Regions from separate parts of the Pectobacterium sp. 1950-15 genome, predicted to be linked through region 1. Evidence: predicted binding sites of a transcription regulator. Region 1 holds the regulator's gene; each other region holds the start of a gene.
The links. Region 1 encodes PurR, which represses purine synthesis genes. Its sites were predicted from a motif close to CANGCAAACGTTTGCNTG; they were not measured.
Positions count from the first base shown of each region.

Region 2: a site for PurR is predicted at 3,278-3,295, ahead of purE (5-(carboxyamino)imidazole ribonucleotide mutase). Genes of this name have one in related genera too.
Region 3: a site for PurR is predicted at 2,246-2,263, ahead of WCT94_RS19250 (nucleoside-specific channel-forming protein Tsx). Genes of this name have one in related genera too.

Region 1 covers NZ_JBBBQR010000004.1:145,649-153,426, reverse strand. The annotation lists gene WCT94_RS06460 (MATE family efflux transporter) at 1-584, opposite strand, end outside; gene WCT94_RS06455 (riboflavin synthase subunit alpha) at 833-1,468, shown strand; gene cfa (cyclopropane fatty acyl phospholipid synthase) at 1,529-2,680, opposite strand; gene purR (HTH-type transcriptional repressor PurR) at 2,880-3,905, opposite strand; gene cydH (cytochrome bd-I oxidase subunit CydH) at 4,309-4,398, shown strand; gene WCT94_RS06435 (C40 family peptidase) at 4,509-5,360, opposite strand; gene WCT94_RS06430 (Grx4 family monothiol glutaredoxin) at 5,703-6,053, shown strand; gene rnt (ribonuclease T) at 6,165-6,836, opposite strand; gene gloA (lactoylglutathione lyase) at 6,984-7,391, opposite strand; gene WCT94_RS06415 (DUF1289 domain-containing protein) at 7,681-7,778, shown strand, end outside.
Region 2 covers NZ_JBBBQR010000020.1:61,676-69,453, reverse strand. The annotation lists gene cysS (cysteine--tRNA ligase) at 1-828, opposite strand, end outside; gene WCT94_RS18485 (DoxX family protein) at 1,140-1,571, opposite strand; gene ppiB (peptidylprolyl isomerase B) at 1,993-2,487, shown strand; gene lpxH (UDP-2,3-diacylglucosamine diphosphatase) at 2,498-3,220, shown strand; gene purE (5-(carboxyamino)imidazole ribonucleotide mutase) at 3,411-3,920, shown strand; gene purK (5-(carboxyamino)imidazole ribonucleotide synthase) at 3,917-4,987, shown strand; gene WCT94_RS18460 (HAAAP family serine/threonine permease) at 5,535-6,824, shown strand; gene WCT94_RS18455 (L-serine ammonia-lyase) at 7,016-7,778, shown strand, end outside.
Region 3 covers NZ_JBBBQR010000023.1:41,224-49,001, forward strand. The annotation lists gene nadC (carboxylating nicotinate-nucleotide diphosphorylase) at 225-1,115, opposite strand; gene WCT94_RS19250 (nucleoside-specific channel-forming protein Tsx) at 1,261-2,121, opposite strand; gene ampD (1,6-anhydro-N-acetylmuramyl-L-alanine amidase AmpD) at 2,557-3,102, shown strand; gene ampE (beta-lactamase regulator AmpE) at 3,129-3,983, shown strand; gene WCT94_RS19265 (amino acid permease) at 4,063-5,421, opposite strand; gene pdhR (pyruvate dehydrogenase complex transcriptional repressor PdhR) at 6,094-6,858, shown strand; gene aceE (pyruvate dehydrogenase (acetyl-transferring), homodimeric type) at 7,001-7,778, shown strand, end outside.

The DNA of each region.
Region 1 (7,778 bases):
ACGCCGCAGCCTACGCCGCCCAGTTCGGGCATGCCAAATTTACCGTGGATAAAGATATAGTTGATCGGGATATTGATTAATAACCCGATGAATCCAATCATCATGCCGGGGTAGGTTTTGGACAACCCTTCGCACTGGCAGCGCAAAACCTGATAGAACAAATAGCCAGGTACGCCCCACAGCAGCGCATGCAGGTAGCCAATCGCCTTCGCGGCCAGTTCAGGTGAATCGTCGCTCATCAGATTGATAGCATATTCCCCCTGATACAGCGCCAGCATCGTAAATACAGAAATAATGGCGGCCAGGAAAAAGGATTGTCGCACCTGATGCGAGATGCGATCGCGTCGGCCGGAACCGTTGAGCTGTGCGACAACGGGCGTCAGCGCCAACAGCAGACCGTGACCAAAAAGAATGGCGGGTAGCCAGATAGAGGTCCCTACGGCGACAGCGGCCATATCGGTGGCGCTATAAGCGCCTGCCATGATGGTGTCAACGACACCCATCGACGTTTGAGACACTTGCGCAATAATGACAGGAACAGCAAGCGCCGATAATTTACGCGCTTCTGTCAGATACTGTTGCACGGATACCTTCCTTGAATGACTTAATTTTGCTAGCGGGATGAATAGTCTGGATATGAAAAACGTCAAGAATAAAACGAGAACGTTATTGTAACGACTTAATAAAAGTAAACCAGCTTGAAAGAGAATATATTCTTTTTGTTACGCTGCGGTTTCGATAATGTCTGACGCACCGTATTCCGGTTTGGTTTTCCGCGGAATATCGGGCACACTGCACAACGTCATTTCTTTGTTTTTAAGAGGCAAACCGCATGTTTACCGGTATTGTTCAGGGCACCGCGCCGGTGGTGTCGATTGAAGAAAAATCCAATTTCCGCACGCACGTTGTCCAACTCCCGCCTGACCTGCTGCCTGGACTTGTGCCCGGTGCCTCGGTGGCGCACAACGGCTGTTGCCTGACAGTAACTGCCATTGATGGCGATCGTGTCAGCTTCGATCTCATGAAAGAAACGCTGCGACTAACGAATCTGGGCGATATTCATGAAGGCGATGTTGTGAATATTGAACGTGCCGCGAAATTCGGTGACGAGATTGGTGGACACGTCATGTCGGGCCACATCATGTGTACGGCGGAAGTGGTGAAGATTCAGGTTTCAGAGAATAACCATCAGATTTGGTTCCGTCTGGCAGACGAAGCGCTGATGAAATACGTGCTGCATAAAGGCTTCGTCGGGATTGATGGCATCAGCCTGACGGTAGGGGAAGTGACCCGCGGACGTTTCTGCGTACATTTAATTCCCGAAACGCTGAACCGCACTACGCTAGGGCAGAAACGTCTGGGCAATCGCATCAATATTGAAATCGATCCGCAGACACAGGCCGTAGTGGATACGGTCGAGCGCGTGTTGGCGAGTAAGCAGGCGAGTGACCTGGGCAAAGAAGAGTAGTTTTCGCGTTGCCTGTACTTGTAAACCGGACGAATAGCCTCGTCCGGTTTTTCTTTTCTGTCAGCGTGAAACGCGTAATCCACCCTCGATCCCATTCAGGCTGAACACGACTTGCCAGAGCTGGAGCGTTCTTGCTCTGAAAGCGCCGGCACAAAGGTTGAGATAGTAGCTGAACATCCGGCGGAAACGGACAGGGTAGCGTGTAGAAAGCTGTGGCCAGCTTTGCTGAAAGCGCGTATGCCACGCCATTAATGTGCGATCGTAATCGGCCCCGAAATTGTGCCAGTCCTCCATCACCATGTAAGGCTCACTCGCCTTCGCAATGTGCTGTATGGAGGGGATGCAGCCGTTGGGGAAGATGTATTTATGAATCCAGGGATCGACATGCGGATCGGTCTTATTGGCCCCGATGGTATGTAGCAGAAACAGCCCGTTAGGCTTTAGGTTACGCCGTACGACGCGAAAATAGCGGTCATAGTTGCGCGGCCCGACGTGTTCAAACATGCCAACCGATACCACGCGGTCAAATTGCCGATCGAGATCGCGGTAATCCTGTCGTTCAATGGTGACGTTCAGATTCTGACAGCGCTGCTGTGCCAGCACTTGCTGCTCTTTGGAAATGGTGATGCCATAAACCGAAACGCCGTAGTGACGCGCCGCGAACTCGGCAAGCCCACCCCAGCCGCAGCCGATATCCAGCAGCGTCATCTCCGATGTGAGCTGGAGCTTTTCGCAGATCATGGCGAGTTTATCTTCCTGCGCCTGTTCCAGCGTTTGTGCCTGTTTCCAATAAGCGCAGGAATATTGCATATAAGGATCCAGCATCAGGGTAAAGAGGTCATTACCTAAGTCGTAATGGGCTTTACCGACAACCTGAGCACGCCTGCGGGATTGCAAATTCGTGACGCGGGAGAGGGCGACCCTCGTGAGATCGTGCAGGCGACGGGGTAATTTAGCCTCCAGCCCCGCCCGCAGGACGCGATGGGAAAACATATCCAGCCGTTCACACTCCCACCAGCTATCCATGTAACTTTCTCCCAGTCCCAGCGATCCCTCGCGCATAACGCGTTTAAAAAAATCGGGATGGGTCACGCGGATGTCAAAAGGGCGGGGGCCGTTGATGGTGATATCCGCTGCATCCAACATGTCTTGCACGATGTGGAACCAGGGCGCGATATCGTCATCCCATTCTTCTGTATAAGGTAAACCCATCATGTCTCCTTAACTTTATGTAAAAGTATCGTAAAACATACTGGACAGCACTTATCGCAGCCGACGTATCGACTATCACCAGAGAAAATGAAACGCGGTATTAAATTTAGAACTACTTCAGCCAGCATACAAGGGAATTGGCTGAAGCAGGGAGGGAAAGCAGACAGGAATAAGAAAATTGTCTGTACAGAATTTGTGGCTAGCGGCGATAGTCGAGGTAAGGGCCGTCTGCGACCGAGCGGCGCTCAATCAGCGTCGGGTGTACTTCGATGACGTGCGCATCTTCCCGCTTACTGGTAATACGATCCAGCAACATCGCAAAGGCGGACTGCCCCAGACGCTCTTTCGGCTGATGGATGGTGGTCAACGCAGGCGTAAAGAAACGCGCGTGGCGCACATTGTCATAACCGATCACCGAAATATCTTGCGGCACGCGCAGACCCAGTTCGTCTGCCGCACAGATGGCGCCCATCGCCATAATGTCGCCACCGCAGAATACGGCCGTTGGCCGCTGTTTCTGCGCGAGAATTTGATGCATGGCTTTATAACCGGATTCCGGCTCAAAATCGCCCTGAACAACCCACTCTTCACGCACGGTGATATCGGCTTCTTTCAGCGCTTTTAAAAAGCCGAGGTAGCGTCCGCTGCCGGTGTTACGTTCTTGAATACCGGGAATGGCACCAATATCCCGATGGCCGCGTTCGATCAGGTAGCGGCCTGCCATATAACCGCCTTCAAAGGCGTTATCGATAATCGTATCGGTAAAATCGCTGTGCATCTGGCCCCAGTCCATCACGACCATTGGGATGCTGCGATAATCTTCCAGCATAGCCAACAGCTCAGGTGGATATTCGGCGCACATTACCAGCAGGCCGTCGACGCGTTTTTGCGCCAGCATGGAGAGATAAGCGCGCTGTTTACCGATGTCGTTATGCGAATTACACAGTACCAGCGTGTAGCCTTTGGCATAGCAGCTGTTTTCGACGGCTTCGATGATCTCAGCGAAATAGGGGGCTTCGCTGGATGTGGCCAGCAAACCGATTGATTTGGTGTGATTAACTTTGAGGCTGCGGGCGACGGCGCTGGGCGAATAGTGCAACTCTTTGATTGCCGCCCTGACGGCTGCCTTAGTCTCTTCGGCGACGAAACGTGTTTTATTGATCACGTGCGATACGGTTGTGGTAGAAACGCCAGCACGCTTTGCCACATCTTTAATCGTTGCCATCTAAAAATGACTCCTGAACTTACCTGTTACAGACGTAAGTATATTGTTAATCGTTTGCCTACGTTTAATGTTCTTCTTCTAAGCTAAAAAACAGGATTTCAGAAGGAGAATGCCGAATGTTATACCGAAGGGATCTGGGTTGACGTTTTTCGACTGATACGCAGCGCTTTCATAAACAGCGGATTGTGTCCGATTTATCATGAAAGGGAAAGGGCTAATTTATACTATTAGTGATGCATTCGTCCGAGATTTTTCACTGGAATTATGAAAGAATCGTAATAACCCTATTATTTGTAGATTTAATTGCCTAAATGGGTTCGGCTGTGAATGGCGGTGTCTTTTTTCAGATGACGCTTTCAGGTGAAATTTTCAGCTAAATTTATTCGCTAATAAGGAGTGGTTTATGGATACAGATCTGAAGATGTCTTTGCTGACAACCGTTGGCTCGTTGGCTGTCATCATCGCGTTTAGTTTTATTGCGGTGCTGAACTAACCGAACGGTGTCTTTGCACCGGTGAGGTATTCGGACACGTTTATGCTGCATAAACGTGTCCGAGTCGCTGTTCTTCACATCGTTTTTCTTTACTACGTACAACCTGTCTTTTAACGAATTGTCTGCGGTGTGACCACGCGACGCGCGCCAACGTAGTGTTCCTGCCAATAATCTTCACTCAGCTTGCTGATTCGAATATCTGAACCTGTACGCGGAGACTGGATAAATTTCCCTTCTCCCAGATAAACCCCGACGTGATCGGCCGCGCCACGATTATTGATGCGGAAGAACACCAGATCGCCGCTTTCCAGTTCGCTCTTTTTAATCGGAGCGGCATCACGTAGGTGATACATTTCGTTAGCAGTGCGTGGAATTTGGATCTTAACGACATCTTTATACGCATAATAGACCAGTCCACTGCAGTCGAATCCGGTAAAAGGAGATGAGCCGCCCCAGTGGTAAGGCTTGCCTATTTGGCTCATCAGCTTATTCATTGCTGTCGTTTTGGCATGTTGATAACGTTTTTTATGCGCTGCGCTCAGTGCCATTCCTTTTTCAGTGGGCGCTGGATTTTTATCCGTTTTTCCCTTGAGCGCGGTTTTCTTCAGCCCGGTTTTGACTCTGGCCTGTGCCGTTGTCTGTTTATCTTCTTCAGGCTTCAGCTTTTTGAGATTTTTTTTCACTAGCGCGGGCGTGCTACTTTGCGTCCGGGACGGCTTTTTTTCTGTTGATTTGTTCGCGCTGCGGGGTTTGGTTTTGGTGCTAGCTGCGGTAGGTTCTGGTTTTTTGCTTTTGATCGGTGTTGGTGATTTGGCATTACCCTTTGTCTGACGGCTTTTCTTATTGGTTTCTTCAGCGGTGCTTTTCTTCGGCGCTGAATGCGGGGTATGCGGCGCAGCCTGAACGACATTCAGGGATAGATTGCTGAAAAATAATATAAAAAGAGTAATAAACAAGCGCATAATAAAAGTGACCGAACATAATCCTTAACTCGCTCAATCCGCACAGTATTCCTGAAAACGGCGGCATAAAAAAGTGGGCATGGCCGCTTTATTCATACAGAATAGTGAAAAAACGTTAATAGTTGTTTTTTTGATTGATTTATCAACGCTTTCTGGTGTTGATTTCATCAAGGGCGAATAACTTGCAGGGAAAATACCCTTACAAAAAATGGCGTTTTTTTGTGGCTAGTGGCATCGGTACAATATCACTGAGTCAATGTCGCTGTCGTAGTATCTCTGACGGCGGCTCATGGCTAGCGTTTTGGGCGTTAGCCATCCTATAAGATTTAAGGAAGCAAGAAGATGACGACACCGACAATTGAAAAAATTCAGCGCCAAATTGCTGAAAACCCGATTCTGCTGTACATGAAAGGCTCCCCGAAATTGCCAAGCTGCGGTTTTTCCGCACAAACGGTTCAGGCGTTGTCTGCATGCGGCGAGCGTTTTGCGTATGTTGATATTTTACAGAACCCGGATATTCGCGCTGAGCTGCCAAAATACGCGAACTGGCCGACATTCCCGCAGCTGTGGGTTGACGGTGAGCTGATTGGCGGTTGTGATATCGTGGTTGAAATGTTTCAGCGTGGCGAACTGCAACCGCTGATCAAAGAAACGGCCGACAAATACAAAGCGCAGCAGGCCGATCAAGAGTAATGCTTTCTTTTGACGTAATGACGATGCCAAATGTTGTTACGATGCGAGCGTAAATCCTTCCAGCGGGTGCCTTATGGCACCCGTTTTTTGATCTCTGGCTTTCCCGTTTTTTCAGTCTTCAGCTGACGCGTCTTCCAGCGAATTTTCTTCCAGCGCAATCGGCCACCCACCCAGACGTTTCCAGCGGTTAACCAGCTCACAGAACAGCAATGCTGTCTGATTGGTATCATACAGCGCGGAGTGTGCCTGGCTGGAGTCAAACGCAATACCCGCAGTAATACAGGCTTTAGCAAGGACGGTTTGGCCTAACACCAGCCCGCTGAGTGCCGCGGTATCGAAGGTGGCGAAAGGGTGGAATGGGTTGCGTTTTAGGCTACAGCGCTCCGCTGCCGCCATCATGAAACTGTGATCGAAGGTGGCATTATGCGCCACGATAATGGCGCGGTTGCAGCCTTGATCCTTGATCCCTTTACGCACGACTTTGAAAATTTCATGCAGCGCATCGTATTCGCTCACGGCGCCGCGCAGCGGGTTGGTGGGATCAATGCCGTTAAACGCCAGCGCGGCGGGTTCGAGGATCGCGCCTTCGAATGGTTCAACATGAAAATGTAGCGTTTCATCTGGCTGTAACCAACCGTCTTGATCCATTTTTAATGTTACCGCCGCAACTTCCAGCAAGGCATCGGTTTTCGCATTAAATCCGGCGGTTTCAACATCAATCACTACCGGGTAAAACCCACGAAAACGGCCGCTCAGGGCGTTCAGATCACTTTTATCAGCCATTTGTCTCTTAGTTGTTAGCAAAACGCAGCGCGCATTATTGCAAATTTTGACTGGAGATGCAGCATGCTGTTGCCGTTCAAACGGCGGAGGTGGCAGAAGAAAGGGAGAGAACAGGTGCCGATGCAGCACCTGTGGAATGACCAGAGATTAGTGGCCGATGCCGTTACCCGCGTGGGCGTTTTCGATCAGTTCGATTTTATAGCCGTCTGGATCTTCAATGAACGCGATGACGGTTGTGCCGCCTTTGACCGGGCCAGCTTCGCGCGTGACATTGCCACCCGCTTTGCGGATACGCTCACAGGTTGCGGCAACATCGTCGACGCCCAGTGCGATGTGACCATAGGCGTTGCCCAGATCATAGCTGTCGACGCCCCAGTTGTAGGTCAGTTCGATAACTGCACCTTCGCTCTCTTCGGTATAACCGACAAAAGCCAGCGTGTATTTGTATTCGGTATTCTCGCTGGTGCGCAGCACGCGCATTCCCAGAACCTGAGTATAGAAATCGATAGAACGTTGTAAATCGCCAACACGCAGCATGGTGTGAAGTAAACGCATAGTGTCCTCGTTAAAAAGTGCAACAAAAGGGAAGTATAGCGTTGTGGCTCTGTCGAGTCCAAGCTGTTGGGATGATGCTAAAAATGCGACACTATGGTGAGGTTTGTGTTAAAACGTACTAACAGGAGGGGTAAATAGCGCGTTGGGTCATTTTTAGACCGCCTGGCGTGTAAAAAAAATCGTCAGTTATTACAATGGTTACCTAATTATTTTCATTGTGACTGTCCGTTTGGGCTTGCCAGCGGTAAAGAACAGGGCTTCAATAAATAGAGTTGTAGCGGGAGGTGTTGTGCCAGAGCAACTTGAACTCTTTGTTGTCCCTAATCCATGCCGTGGTATTTGTCAGGCGGATGAAGGCGGGTATTGTCGCGGTTGCTTTCGCAGTCG
Region 2 (7,778 bases), on a different contig from region 1:
GGTGAAGAAATTGTTGAGCGACTTTGACATCTTCTCGCGGTCAACCATCACCATGCCGGAGTGCATCCAGTAATTCACATACGAGCCATCGTGTGCACAGCTGGACTGCGCGATCTCGTTTTCGTGGTGCGGGAACATCAAATCGGAACCGCCGCCGTGGATATCAAAATGCGTGCCCAGCTGTTTGCAGTTCATGGCAGAACATTCGATATGCCAGCCAGGGCGCCCTTCTCCCCACGGAGAAGACCAGTGCGGTTCACCCGGCTTGGACATTTTCCACAATACGAAGTCCATCGGGTTACGCTTCACTTCGGTAATTTCAACGCGCGCACCAGCCTGCAATTGCTCCAGATCCTGACGAGACAGCACACCATAGCCCGGCGCGGTATCAACGGAGAACATCACATCGCCATTACTCGCAACATAAGCGTGGCGACGGGCAATCAGCGTTTCTACCATTTCGATGATATCGGCAATATGGTGCGTCGCACGCGGCTCGGCATCCGGGCGCAGAATATTCAACGCATCAAAATCGGCGTGCATCTCTGCAATCATACGGGTCGTCAGTTGGTCGCTAGTTTCCCCGTTTTCGGCCGCACGTTTGATAATTTTGTCGTCAATATCGGTGACATTACGCACGTATTTCAGTGAATATCCCAGATACCGCAAATACCGCGCCACCACATCAAACGCCACGAAAGTACGCCCGTGACCGATATGACACAGGTCATAAACGGTGATGCCACACACATACATTCCCACCTGACCGGCGTGGATGGGTTTAAATTCCTCTTTTTGGCGACTCAGCGTATTAAAAATCTTTAGCATCAGGGCGTTCCAGTGTTTTTATAAAAAATGGTTTTCACAAAAAAATGGTTTCAAAGAAATGGTTTTCACAAACGCACGACATTCGACACAATGTTCAAAAAGTATAGCGTTCACACGATAGGTCAATCACAGACGCGGCTAGCGTCAGTAACATCAATGCGTTCAGGGTTGATACCCAACGGCGTATTGAAACCTGAACCCTACTGTATTGCAAGGTTAATAAGAAAAGGGAAAGGTAGGAAAGGATAAAAATGAAATGGCCCGGAAAATCCGGGCCATTTCACACAATCGACGTGCTGGCGAAAAAACACTCAGCGCAAGCGTGGATTCGACATCACAGAGTATTTTCCGCTGCCGAGAAAAGCAATCGCGATACCCGCAAAGAAGAACACCGCAGCACCTTCAACTGCCCATGCGCCGGTTTTTTCCAGAGAAAGGAAGTCACCAGAATGCACCAGCAATGCAGCAACAAGCATGGTGAAAGAGAAGATCAGCGCGGCAGGCCGCGTCAAGATGCCGAGTATCATCATGATCGGAATGATCACTTCCCCGATATAAACACCGTAGCCTACAAACGCAGGGAGCCCAGCATTAGTCAGCATTCCTTCAATAAAACCAATGCCACCGTGTAGTTTGTGCCAACCGTGGAACAGCATCAACACGCTGAAAGATACGCGCAAAAACAGTTTGCCAAAATCCGGTTTGTCTAATAAACGATTAACACTATCCAGAATACCCAGCATAGTTCACCTATCTCTTTAGAGTTATTTATGAGGAATAAGAATTACTCTCAGATTAATCTGAGCGGAAAAAAAAGAACACGTTGATTACGCAAAACATTGATCTGGGGCAATAAAAATCTTATTCAAATTAATTAACTATTATCTTATATTTTGATCAATTTATTTGTTTTTAAAAGTCCCTATTGCCTGATTAACGCCTTATTGCGCACTATTCTTCAGCGCACATATTATTTGACGCCTACCAAAATCAGAGTAGTAAACCTTTTTATACGATTTTCTCATCCATCAAACCGCCAATAGCGGTGCAGTAAGCGCGAAGTACTGACTCAATCGACCAGTTATGCTATAACAGCGCTCTTGCTGTTCACCGCCTTTTGTGAACAGCACTCTTAATCACTAAGGCTATCTAGGGTTCATTATTATGATTACGCTTCATACCAACCACGGCGATATCGTTATTAATACGTTTGCAGACAAGGCGCCGGTTACCGTAGAAAATTTCCTGAACTACTGCCGCAGCGGTTTTTATGACAACACGATTTTCCACCGTGTGATTAATGGTTTCATGATCCAGGGCGGCGGCTTCGCTCCCGGTATGGATCAAAAAGAAACCAACGCGACAATCAAAAATGAAGCCAACAACGGCCTGAAAAACGCGCGTGGCACGCTGGCAATGGCTCGTACTAACGATCCGCATTCTGCCACTGCCCAGTTCTTTATCAACGTTGTTGATAACGATTTCCTGAACTTCCGTTCAGAGCGTGCTGATGGCTGGGGCTACTGCGTTTTCGCTGAAGTCACCGAAGGTATGGACGTCGTTGATAAAATCAAAGGCGTAGCTACTGGCCGCAGCGGCATGCATCAGGACGTACCGAAAGAAGACGTGGTAATTACCCACGTAACGGTCAGCGAATAATCCGACCTGCATGGCAACGCTGTTCATTGCCGATCTGCATTTAAGTATTCATGAACCGGCGATTACCGCCGGTTTTCTGCGTTTTTTACGCCATGATGCGATTCATGCCGATGCGCTGTACATTCTTGGCGATCTGTTCGATGCCTGGATTGGTGACGACGATCCCCAGCCATTGCATGCGACTGTCGCCGAGGAACTGTATGCCTTACATCAGCGCGGCATTCCCTGCTATTTCGTGCACGGCAACCGTGATTTCCTGATCGGTAAGCGTTTCGCCAAACAAAGTGGGATGACGCTGCTGCCAACGGAAACAGTGCTCGATCTCTACGGCCAGAAGATCCTTATTCTGCATGGCGATACGCTGTGTACCGACGATCATCACTACCAGCAATTCCGTCGCCGGGTCCACAACCCGTTCATTCAGCGACTCTTTCTGCTATTACCGCTGTCATCACGCGTGAAAATCGCGGCGAAGATGCGTGCGACCAGCCAGCAGGAAAACCAGAAAAAATCGCAGCAGATTATGGATGTTAATCACGATGCCGTGCTTGAACGCCTCCGGCATTATCAGGTGAAGACGATGATCCATGGCCACACACACCGCCCCGCCATTCATCAGGTCAATCTCGGCGAATCTTATGGCCGTCGCGCTGTTCTGGGTGCCTGGCATAAAGAAGGGTCGATGATTAAGGTCACGCCACAAAATATCGAACTGATTTCCTTCCCATTTTAATGCGTTTCCAGCCATTGACTTAACGGCCTCTCACCTCATTCCCCCAGTATTTCCGCATACGCAACCGTTTTCCTCGCCATAATGGCGTGATATGCTCTACGCCCTCAACGTCAGACCCTCCCTGTCTGGCCGACGCGAACGCGTCACGAACACGTACAATTACAGGTACAACAACAGGAGCGTTACAGGCATGTCATCCAACGTTGCCCCGGCTAAAATTGCCATCGTCATGGGTTCAAAGAGTGACTGGGCCACCATGCAGTTTGCTGCGGAAATCCTCACCACGCTGAACATTCCTTTTCATACCGAAGTCGTTTCCGCACACCGGACGCCGGATAAGCTGTTCAGCTTTGCAGAACAAGCGGCACAGAATGGTTTTGATGTGATTATCGCTGGCGCAGGCGGTGCAGCACACCTGCCGGGGATGCTGGCAGCGAAAACGCTGGTTCCCGTGCTTGGCGTGCCGGTACAAAGCTCAACGCTGAGCGGTGTAGACAGCCTGTATTCTATCGTCCAAATGCCTCGTGGTATTCCAGTCGGCACGTTGGCCATTGGCAAAGCGGGCGCAGCGAATGCGGCTCTGCTGGCCGCACAAATTCTCGCCCTGCACGATCGTGGCATCGCCACTCGACTGGCAAACTGGCGTCAGGCGCAAACCGATGATGTACTCTCTCATCCCGATCCGCGGGAGGAGGCATGAAACCGGTCTGTGTATTAGGCAATGGTCAGTTGGGCAGAATGCTGCGTCAGGCTGGCGAACCATTAGGGATCGCCGTTTATCCCGTGGGGCTGGATGCTGAACCGGAATCGGTACCGTTTCATAACAGCGTGATTACCGCCGAGATCGAGCGCTGGCCGGAAACCGCCCTCACTCGTGAATTGGCCGAGCACACCGCGTTTGCGAACCGCGATATTTTCCCCCGTCTGGCCGATCGCCTGACACAAAAACAGCTGCTGGACTCGCTGAATCTGGCGACTGCGCCCTGGCAATTGCTGGCCAGCGCCGATGAATGGCCACACGTCTTCGCCTCATTGGGTGAATTGGCTATCGTTAAACGCCGTGTTGGTGGTTACGACGGTCGCGGACAATGGCGCTTGCGCGACGGCGAACAGCAGACGCTGCCCACGGACTGCTACGGCGAATGCATCGTTGAGCAAGGCATTAATTTTTCTGGCGAAGTCTCGCTGGTTGGCGCTCGCAATACGCACGGCAAATGTGTGTTCTACCCGCTCACCCACAACCTGCATCAGGATGGCATTCTGCGCACCAGCGTAGCCTTCCCTCAGCCTGACCCGCACCTGCAACAACAGGCAGAGCAGATGTTGTCCGCGATTATGAATGCGCTGGGCTATGTGGGCGTGATGGCGATGGAATGCTTTATCGTCGGCGACCACCTGCTCATTAACGAACTGGCTCCACGCGTACACAATAGCGGACACTGGACGCAAAATGGCGCATCGATCAGCCAGTTTGAACTGCATCTGCGCGCTATTCTCGACCTGCCGCTGCCGGTACCGGTCGTCGAAACGCCTTCGGTGATGGTCAACCTGATTGGCACCGACGTGAATGTCGACTGGCTGACGCTGCCGCTGGTACATCTGCACTGGTACGAGAAAGAGGTTCGTCCCGGCCGCAAAGTTGGACACCTCAATCTACCGTCCTCGGATACCGCACAGTTGCAACGCACGCTGCAATCGCTGGCGCCTCTCTTACCCGAGGAGTACCACAGCGGTCTGGCGTGGGCAGAAGAAAAACTCAGCGCCTGACAGGTCAGCGCTCATTAATCCGGCAGGTTATCGCCTGTCGGATAACCGTCTATTAATACCCCTCTATTAATGACAACGCGATTCGATACGTTTGCAGGAAGCACGCTCGCGATACTGCATCGTCAAAAAGAGAAAAACCATCATTCCGCGTGACATCAGTAAAATTGCGTTTATTATTTCTACTGCCCTTTATTTTATTTACTGTTCATTTTTTATCACTCGGTAATTAAATAAAGTATCAATAACGAGCCGTTAAAAATATTTAAAATAAAGTATCAAGATTGATATTTTAATTTGCGCGAAAATTTATTAAAATATTTCCCGTCAATTCATTTCTGTGATCGCCTCAATATTATTCGCTGACCACCACGATATAGAATGCCGCCACAAAACAGTATTGACCTACTGACATAATTAGCAACATGTCTCGTTCGTTTTTTAAACTCTGTAACGGCAACTTGCCGATACTGTAATTTTTATACCCCACATCATGTGGTAATCCCCTTACAACGGGGTATTAATGTGTTCACCGAGGAGAAATCAGTATATGAGCACAATTCAAGATAGCAGCCAGGTGTTAGAACAGACTTCAGGATGGCGTAAAAGCGATACCGTCTGGATGCTGGGCCTCTATGGCACAGCCATCGGCGCTGGCGTGTTATTCTTACCTATCAACGCGGGTATTGGTGGTTTAATTCCGTTAATTATCATGGCGCTGATTGCTTTCCCGATGACATATTATTCTCACCGTGCTTTATGCCGTTTTGTATTATCCGGCAAAAACGGTGGCGAAGATATTACCGAAGTTGTTGAAGAACATTTCGGTGTTGGTGCGGGTAAATTAATCACTTTGCTTTATTTTTTCGCTATTTATCCGATCCTGTTAGTTTATAGCGTCGCCATCACCAATACGGTAGATAGCTTTATTACTCACCAATTGCATTTACCTTCTCCGCCGCGTGCCGTGCTGTCATTAATATTGATTCTCGGGCTAATGTTTATTGTTCGCTTCGGTGAAGCAATGATCGTTAAGGCAATGAGCATTCTGGTTTATCCTTTTGTTGCCGTGCTGATGTTGCTGGCGCTTTATTTAATTCCGAACTGGAATACCTCTGTTTTTGAAAACATTTCTCTGAGTTCCAGCGTCACGGGCAACGGTCTGTTGGCGACATTATGGCTGGCTATTCCGGTGATGGTTTTCTCCTTTAACCACTCGCCGATCATCTCCTCCTTTGCCGTTGCCAAACGTAAAGAGTATGGCGATGACGCAGAGAAAAAATGCTCACGCATTCTGTCTTACAGCCACATCATGATGGTCCTGACCGTTATGTTCTTCGTCTTCAGCTGCGTACTGAGCCTTTCTCCAGTTGAGTTGATGGAAGCGAAAACACAGAACATTTCCATTCTGTCCTATCTGGCGAACCACTTTAACAACCCGGTCATTGGTTATATGGCTCCGGTTATTGCCACCATCGCGATCTCTAAATCGTTCCTGGGCCACTATCTGGGTGCGGGCGAAGGTTTTAACGGCATGATCGTGAAATCCCTGCGCAGCAGAGGCAAAACCATTTCCCATACCAAATTGAACCGCTTCACTGCGCTGTTCATGCTGATCACGACCTGGATTGTCGCGACGCTGAACCCAAGCATTCTGGGCATGATTGAAACGTTGGGCGGCCCGATCATCGCGTGTCTGCTGTTCCTGATGCCGATGTATGCTATTCAGAAAGTCCCTGCAATGAAGAAATACAGCGGCCACATCAGTAACGTCTTCGTCACCCTGATGGGACTGATCGCTATTTCCGCCATCGTTTACAGCCTGCGCGATCTGCTGTAAGCCCCCGACACTAATTTAACGCCGATACGTTATTTTTAGTCATACCCTAAATAATTCGAGTTGCAGGAAGGCGGCGACCACATGAATCCCCAGGAGCTTACACAAGTAAGTGACTGGGGTGAGTGGGGAAGCCAACGCACATGCGGCTTGAAGTATGACGGGTATGCGGCGTTTTTTTTAAGGAAATCGCTATGGTCAGCGTATTTGATATCTTCAAAATCGGCATCGGTCCGTCCAGTTCTCACACCGTCGGCCCAATGAAAGCGGGCAAAATGTTCACCGACGATCTGGTGAACCGCGCGCTTATCTCATCGGTGACATCCATCGTCGTTGATATTTACGGCTCGCTCTCCCTGACGGGAAAAGGTCACCACACCGATATCGCTATCATTATGGGGCTAGCCGGTAACCTGCCAGATAGCGTAAACATCGATAGCATTCCGGCGTTTATTCAACAGGTGAAAGACACTCAGCGGTTACCGATACTCAACGGTCAATATGAGGTCAGCTTCCCGCTGGAAACGTCTCTGCGTTTCCAACCGGAGAACCTGCCGCTGCATGAAAACGGCATGACCATTCGCGCCTATAGCGGACAAGAGCAGGTTTATAGCAAAACGTATTACTCCATCGGGGGCGGATTCGTCGTCGATCAGGAAAACTTCGGCAAACCCAATCTGGCAGAAGAAAGCGCACCCTACCCGTTCTTTTCTGCCCAGAAGCTGCTGCAACATTGTCACGATCACTGCCTGTCGTTATCCGCTATCGTCCTGAAAAACGAGATTGCGATGCATGGCCGGGAAGCACTTGAGCACTATTTTGCCGACGTGTGGAAAACCATGCAGGATTGTATGCATCGCGGCATGAATACGGAAGGTGTGTTGCCCGGCCCGTTACGCGTTCCCCGCCGGGCATCAGCGCTGCATCGCCTGCTGTTCATCAATGATCGTTTTTCTA
Region 3 (7,778 bases), on a different contig from region 1:
TGGCTAGCGGAGGAAATGAAAATAGGAAAGCGCTACGACATGTTTTTAGATATTTGCAGAGCGTTGAAAAATTTTTTGCGAGCAGAGGCGCAATTTTCTTGCTATCAGGGCAGAACATTTGCGCAGGGCAGGAAGATCGTATCGTGACGGTGTTATGGGGAAATATGAGATAAATAAACGAGAACGAGGTGCGAGAGGGCACCTCGTCGGAAAGAAAAAAACGCTTAGATAAAACGCATGGATAAATCCAGCGCTTGTACGTGCTTGGTGAGCGCCCCCACCGAGATATAGTCCACGCCGGTTTCCGCATAGCCACGCAGCGTGTCGAGGGTGACATTACCGGATATCTCCAGCAGTGCGCGGCCTTGTGTGGTGTTAACGGCTTCCCGGATGTTATCCAGACTGAAATTATCCAGCATGATGATATCGGCACCTGCGTCCAGCGCCTGCTGTAATTCATCCAGTGATTCGACCTCAACCTCTACCGGAACATCACTGCGCAGAGACTGTGCTTTTTCGACCGCATTTTTGATTGAGCCAGCGGCGATGATATGGTTTTCCTTGATCAGGAAAGCATCGGATAGGCCGAGCCGATGGTTATCTCCACCGCCGCATGATACGGCGTATTTCAGTGCGGTTCGCAGTCCTGGCAACGTTTTACGTGTATCCAGCAGCCGAGTGCGCGTTCCCTGCAATACCGCGACATAGCGGCTGACTTCCGTTGCGACGCCTGACAGCGTTTGCAGGAAATTCAGCGCCGTGCGTTCGCCGGTCAGAAGCTGTTTGGCCGGCCCCGTGATGTCACATAGCGCTTGGTTGGGGGTGATGGCATCGCCATCGGCGACGTGCCAGACGATCGTTGTCGTGTTGCCCAATTGAGAAAAGACTTCTTCAAGCCAACGCGCACCGCAGAATATGCCCGCTTCACGCGTGATAATGCGTGCGCTGACGGTCTCGTTGTCGGGTAACAGAAGCGCGGTAATGTCTTGATTAGCATCGACGATGCCACCTAAATCTTCACGCAATGCCAGTTGCACACTGGCGGGGATATCTTGTGCAATACGAGCAAGCAAGGCTTGTTGGCGTTGTTCCTGACTGTAGCGACGCGTTGACATGACAAAACTCCGAAGGGGGATTCGGATGTCTATGCTACCTTGTTTATATCAGGACATCCAGAATGAATAATTATTACAATTCAAACTGTTACTGTTATTAACCTTCCGGCGAACATCCGTGGCCACCGGAAAGGGACATGCGGTTTTAGAAGTTATAACCGACGACCAGATAGTATCCCCAGCCAGTAGATTTCACTTCAAACGGGCCTTTGCCGAAATTGAGTTCTGCGCCATCAGCCCATTGACCGCCGTTATGGAAATAACGTGCGACGAAAGAGTAGTGCCAGTGGTCGTAGCCCAGCGCCAGAATATGGCTGGAGGCAATGGAATTGTTGGTGCGGCTTGCATTCGATTTATCACGCAGCTCTGAGCCAAAATCGAAATTGGTGAAGCTGATATACGAGACGTTGCCGCCCAGCATTGATCCAAGTGGGTAAGAGTATTTCACTTTTACGCGGTAGCCGTCCCACTCGTTTTCATTAGCGGCGCCGTAGTTTTGCCATTGGTATTTGGCATAGCCGTTCAGTGACAGAGACAGGTCGGTGCCGGTATCAATATCGGTGCCTAAGCCCATGTACCAGGTGCTCTGGCGTGAACCGCTGTTGCGACCCTGATCGTAAATAACGTTATTGGCGATGTACCACTCTTTAAACGGACCAAAGCTCAGGTCAGCTCCTGTCAGTTTATCAATGGAGAAGCGTGGTTCGATCTCGACAAACAGCGGAGAGCCTTTGTCCCAAATACCGCGGCTAGCGGGATCGCCACCAAAGAACTTTGGCGCATCGGCGTAGCCGTAGAAATCGAACCAGTCTTTACGCGCAAACGCTTCGTATTCCAGATAGGTCGTACTGTTCAGTTGCGGTCCAAAACGTGTGTGGGCGCTGCCGACGACGTTAATGCTCTGATGCCACCAGTCGGAGAGGTATTCGGCTTTATTGCTGTCGGCAAGAACAGGCATTGAGCATGACAGTGCGAGCAAAGCGCCTGCTGCGAAAGTTTTCTTCATGTTAAGTACCATTGTGTTAGACGTTATTTACGTCGTGCGTAAGAGCGCGGAATAAGTTTTGGTAATATCTAAAAAAATCAGAAGATAATTTTGTCATGCATTTTAAGTAAAAATAGACGCAATGCACGAAAACGATTGCCTTTTATTGCGCTATTACATTTGTAATGTGATTTTAATCACATTATGGTGTTGGGGATTTCACCTGACGAAAAGGGTGTTAGGAGAGGATGCAGACAGGAAAGCGAAGGTAACATCACAAAACGAATGGTAAAACCTATTGATATCCGGTTGGATAGATAGGATGGCGCGAAACATGGTATCTTGGATACAAGGACTTTTGGCTACAATTGTTTTTACACTGACGTTGTTTTTACTCCTGAAATTGATTTTTCGCCTGATTCAGCCGGCAAACGACACGATGCGAGGTTATCGCCGATGCTTTTGGAAAATGGCTGGTTATCCGACATTACACACACGCCTTCAGCACATTATGATGGCCGTCCGAATAATGAGGTGCCTTCCTTACTGGTGATCCACAATATCAGTCTGCCGCCCGGCGAGTTTGGCGGCCCCTATATTGATCAACTATTTACGGCGACGTTGGATCCCACCGCGCATCCCTATTTCGCTGATATTTCTCATTTACGCGTTGCGGCACACTGCCTGATTCGCCGCGACGGGCAAATTACGCAGTATGTGTCGTTCGATCAGCGTGCCTGGCATGCCGGAGTGTCGGTGTTTGAAGGTCGCGAACGCTGTAACGATTTCTCTATTGGCATTGAGTTGGAAGGGACGGATACGCTGCCTTTTACCATGGAGCAATATCACTCTCTGGTGGCGATTACACGCCTATTAATGCGGGTTTACCCCATCACTTTATCGCGAATTACCGGACACAGCGACATCGCTCCGGGCCGTAAAACCGATCCCGGCCCGGCATTTGACTGGGATGGCTATCATCGTCAGCTACAAGAAAACTGAACAGAGAACAAAGGGAGCCTAGATTAATGACGCTGTTTACACTGTTGCTTACGTTGGCCTGGGAGCGCTTGTTCAAACAGGGGGAGCACTGGCAGATCGATCATCGACTTGAAGCCGTGTTCCGGCACGTTTCATCCCCGTCTTTATTTCAAACGCTGTTCCTGACATTGTGCAGCATGGGCATCGTGGCGGGGCTGCTATGGCTCACCAGCGGCATTTTGTTCGGCCTGATTTCTCTTCTGTTGTGGATTGTTATCAGCCTGATGTGCGTTGGCGCGGGTGAAATTCGTCAGCACTATCGGCGCTATTTGCAGGCCGCGCAGCGCGGTGAGGCGGATGCCAGTCGGGAAATGGCGGCAGAACTGGCGTTGATTCACGGTCTGCCCGTTGGCACGAGCGAAAGCGAGCAGTTGAAAGAGCTGCAAAACGCGCTGCTGTGGATCAATTTCCGCTTTTATTTAGCCCCGCTGTTCTGGTTCATCGCAGCCGGGCCATACGGGCCGATTGCGCTGATGGGATATGCATTTTTGCGCGCCAGACAGACCTGGCTTGCTCGCCACCATACTCCGCTGGAGCGCGCGCAGTCTGGTGTTGATAGCTTGCTGCATTGGCTTGACTGGATTCCTGCGCGTTTGGCCGGTGCCGCTTACGCTTTGCTGGGGCATGGCGAAAAGGCGCTGCCCGCCTGGTTCGCCTCGCTGGGAGATTTTCGCAGCTCGCAATATTGGGTGTTAACGCAGTTGGCCCAATTTTCTCTCGCGCGTGAACCCCACATTGAGCCCGTAGAGACACCGAAAGCCGCCGTGACGCTGGCTAAAAAGGTGACGCTGGTGCTGGTGGTTGTGGTCGCGATTTTGACGATATACGGTGCGTTGGTGTGATGTTTGTTGTGGGTTGGTAGGAAAAATAATGGCCGACAGAGTCGGCCATGGAAAAGGACGGGGTAAACGCTGTAACGACTTAATTCGCCTGGTTTTTCTTTTTGATGAAGTAACCCACGCCCAGAATCACCAGCCAGACTGGAATCAGCAGAACGGAAATCTGAATGCCCGGTGTCAGGAACATGATGACCAGTATACCAGCCAGGAACAGCAGGCAGAGGTAGTTACCCAGCGGGTAAAACAGCGCCTTAAACTTGGTCACCGCACCTTCTTTGTCTTTTTGCGCACGGAACTTCAGGTGCGCCAGACTGATCATCGCCCAGTTAATCACAAGCGCGGACACGACCAGCGCCATCAACAGCTCGAAGGCTTTACCTGGAATGAGGTAGTTGATCAGCACGCACAGCGCTGTCGCCAGCGCGGAGATACCGATAGCGACAACCGGAACGCCACGGCCGTCGACAGTTTCCAGCACTTTCGGCCCATTCCCCTGTTTCGCCAGACCGAACAGCATGCGGCTGTTGCAGTACACACAGCTGTTATAAACGGACAGCGCTGCGGTCAGTACCACGATGTTCAGCACCGTCGCCACGACGTTGCTGTTCAGTTCATGGAAGATCATGACGAATGGGCTACCGCCTTCTACAACCTTGCCCCACGGGTAAAGTGACAGCAGGATAGCGAGCGAGCCGATGTAGAAAATCAGGATGCGGTAGATCACCTGATTGGTCGCGCGTGGAATGCTTTTCTCTGGGTCATCCGCTTCTGCGGCGGTAATCCCCACCAGTTCCAGGCCGCCAAATGAGAACATGATAACAGCCATCGCCATCACCAGGCCGAGCATGCCGTTCGGGAAGAACCCGCCCTGCGCCCACAGGTTGGTCACAGTGGCTTCCGGCCCGCCCGTGCCGCTGAGCAGCAGCCAGCCGCCAAAGACGATCATGCCAATAATCGCGGCGACTTTGATGATGGCAAACCAGAACTCCATCTCACCGTAGACTTTGACGTTTGCCAGATTGATGGCGTTAATCAGCAGGAAGAACACGGCAGCGGACACCCAGGTCGGAATATCTGGCCACCAATACTGGACGTAAATTCCCACGGCGCTGAGCTCGGCCATCGCGACCAGAACATACAGCACCCAGTAGTTCCATCCCGATGCAAATCCAGCGAAATCGCCCCAGTATTTATAGGCAAAGTGGCTGAACGATCCGGCTACCGGCTCTTCAACCACCATCTCGCCCAACTGACGCATAATGAGAAACGCGATCAGCCCGCCAATCGCATAGCCTAGCAGGACCGATGGCCCTGCCATTTTGATTGTTTGCGCAATACCAAGAAAGAGGCCAGTACCTACCGCGCCACCCAAGGCAATCAACTGAATATGACGGTTTTTCAAACCACGTTTTAGCGTGCCGTCCGTTTGTTGATTATCCATCAAATTTAACCCTCTGCCAGTGCAAGTAAAAAACACGGTGTGAACGAACACGCGTATTAGTGACTGTACGTTTATGTAATTTTATTTTTACGGTGCCATATTTCTTAAAATAAGAAAAAACCTACCGTTTGCCAGAGAATAGTGGTAAGTGCGCAAGATTGCACTGATTTCTTATAGTCTGATAATTAAAAACTATCGCTACATCAAAATTTTTACCTTTCCTTGATTAAGCCCCTGATCAGGAGAAGATCGGTGAGGGATGTGGGAGGGGGAGTACCTCTTTGGGTTTACTCCCTTTTATTATCTCTTTATCCCTGCTGTAAAAACGGTGTTGACCATGATGAGGGTGGGTGGGGAACCCTCTCTTTTTTGATGAATAAAAATTCTCATTTTATGAATTAAAACTCACTATTTGCGCATTTAAACGGTTCAGCAATGCCTGCTTTACGTTTCAAAAAAGTTAAAATATAGACAGAGGGGATTAATGGTAATACCACAGGCGGGCTATCACTTTGCCGCATGTTTCTCGTGCATTTGTTAAAATCTGGTGGGATTGGTGATTTAGCTCAAGGTCCTTATGGACAGAAGGTGAATACTTTGTTACTTTAGCGTCACGTTTTTGAAATTGGTATTACCAATTGACTCCGCGCCATTCGCAGAGAAGAATTCACTATGGCATACAGCAAGATCCGTCAGCCCAAACTGTCAGATGTGATTGAGCAGCAGTTGGAGTTTCTGATACTTGAGGGAACCTTGCGCCCCGGCGAGAAGCTCCCACCGGAGCGCGAACTGGCAAAACAGTTCGATGTTTCCCGCCCTTCTCTGAGAGAAGCCATTCAACGCCTGGAAGCCAAAGGTCTCCTTTTGCGCCGTCAGGGTGGTGGTACCTTCGTTCAAGCCAATCTATGGCAAAGCGTCAGCGATCCGCTGGCAGAATTACTGAGCACACATCCCGAATCACAGTTCGATCTTCTGGAAACGCGTCATGCGCTGGAAGGCATTGCTGCCTACTACGCTGCACTGCGTGGCACAGAGTCGGATCTTCAGCGTATCCGGGATTGTCATGCCGTGATTGAGAAGGCGAGGGAAGCGGGCGATCTGAACGCCGAGTCAGAAGCCGTTATGCAGTATCAGGTTGCTGTAACAGAAGCCACGCATAATGTGGTTTTGCTGCATTTGGTGCGCTGTATGGGGCCGATGCTCGAACAGAACGTGAGGCAGAATTTTGAATTGCTTTATTTGAGCCGTGAAGTGTTGGCTCAGGTGAGCATTCATCGCGCCAGCATTTTTGAGGCGATTGTTGCCCGTGAGCCGGAGAAGGCGCGCGAAGCATCACACCGTCATCTGGCGTTTATTGAGGAAGTATTGCTGGATCTTAACCGGGAACATAGTCGGCGCGAGAGATCGCTGCGCCGGCTCCAGCAACGCAGGGACTGAGCACCCATATTTTGGTGCTCTGAATGCGGTAATCACGACGATGAGCCTGTCTTCATGCGTTTTGCTTATGGCCAAATCTAAGCCAGAATGCAGGAAGACAGGCTCCAACAAACCAACTTATTAGAGAAGATAAGGAATAACCATGTCAGATCGTTTAAATAATGACGTGGATCCGATCGAAACCCGCGACTGGCTGCAGGCGATCGAATCGGTCATCCGTGAAGAGGGTGTTGAACGCGCCCAGTTCCTGATTGATCAGGTTCTGAGTGAAGCACGTAAAGGCGGTGTCAGCGTTGCTGCTGGTACGGCTGCACGTCAATACATCAACACCATCGCAGTGGAAGACGAGCCGGAGTACCCTGGTAATCTGGATCTGGAACGTCGTATTCGCTCAGCAATCCGCTGGAACGCGATCATGACGGTACTGCGTGCTTCGAAAAAAGATCTGGATCTGGGTGGCCACATGGCTTCTTTCCAGTCTTCCGCCACTTTCTATGAAGTGTGCTTTAACCACTTCTTCCGTGCTCGCACTGCGCAGGACGGCGGCGACCTGGTCTACTTCCAGGGCCACATTTCTCCGGGCGTTTACGCTCGTGCCTTCCTTGAAGGCCGTCTGACCGAAGACCAGATGAACAACTTCCGTCAGGAAGTTCACGGTAACGGTCTGTCTTCTTATCCGCACCCGAAACTGATGCCGGACTTCTGGCAGTTCCCGACCGTCTCTATGGGTCTGGGCCCGATTGGTGCTATCTACCAGGCTAAATTCCTGAAGTATCTGGAAAACCGTGGTCTGAAAGATACCTCTAAGCAAACCGTTTATGCCTTCCTGGGCGACGGTGAAATGGACGAACCAGAATCCAAGGGTGCGATCACTATCGCGACCCGTGAAAAACTGGACAACCTGGTGTTCGTCATCAACT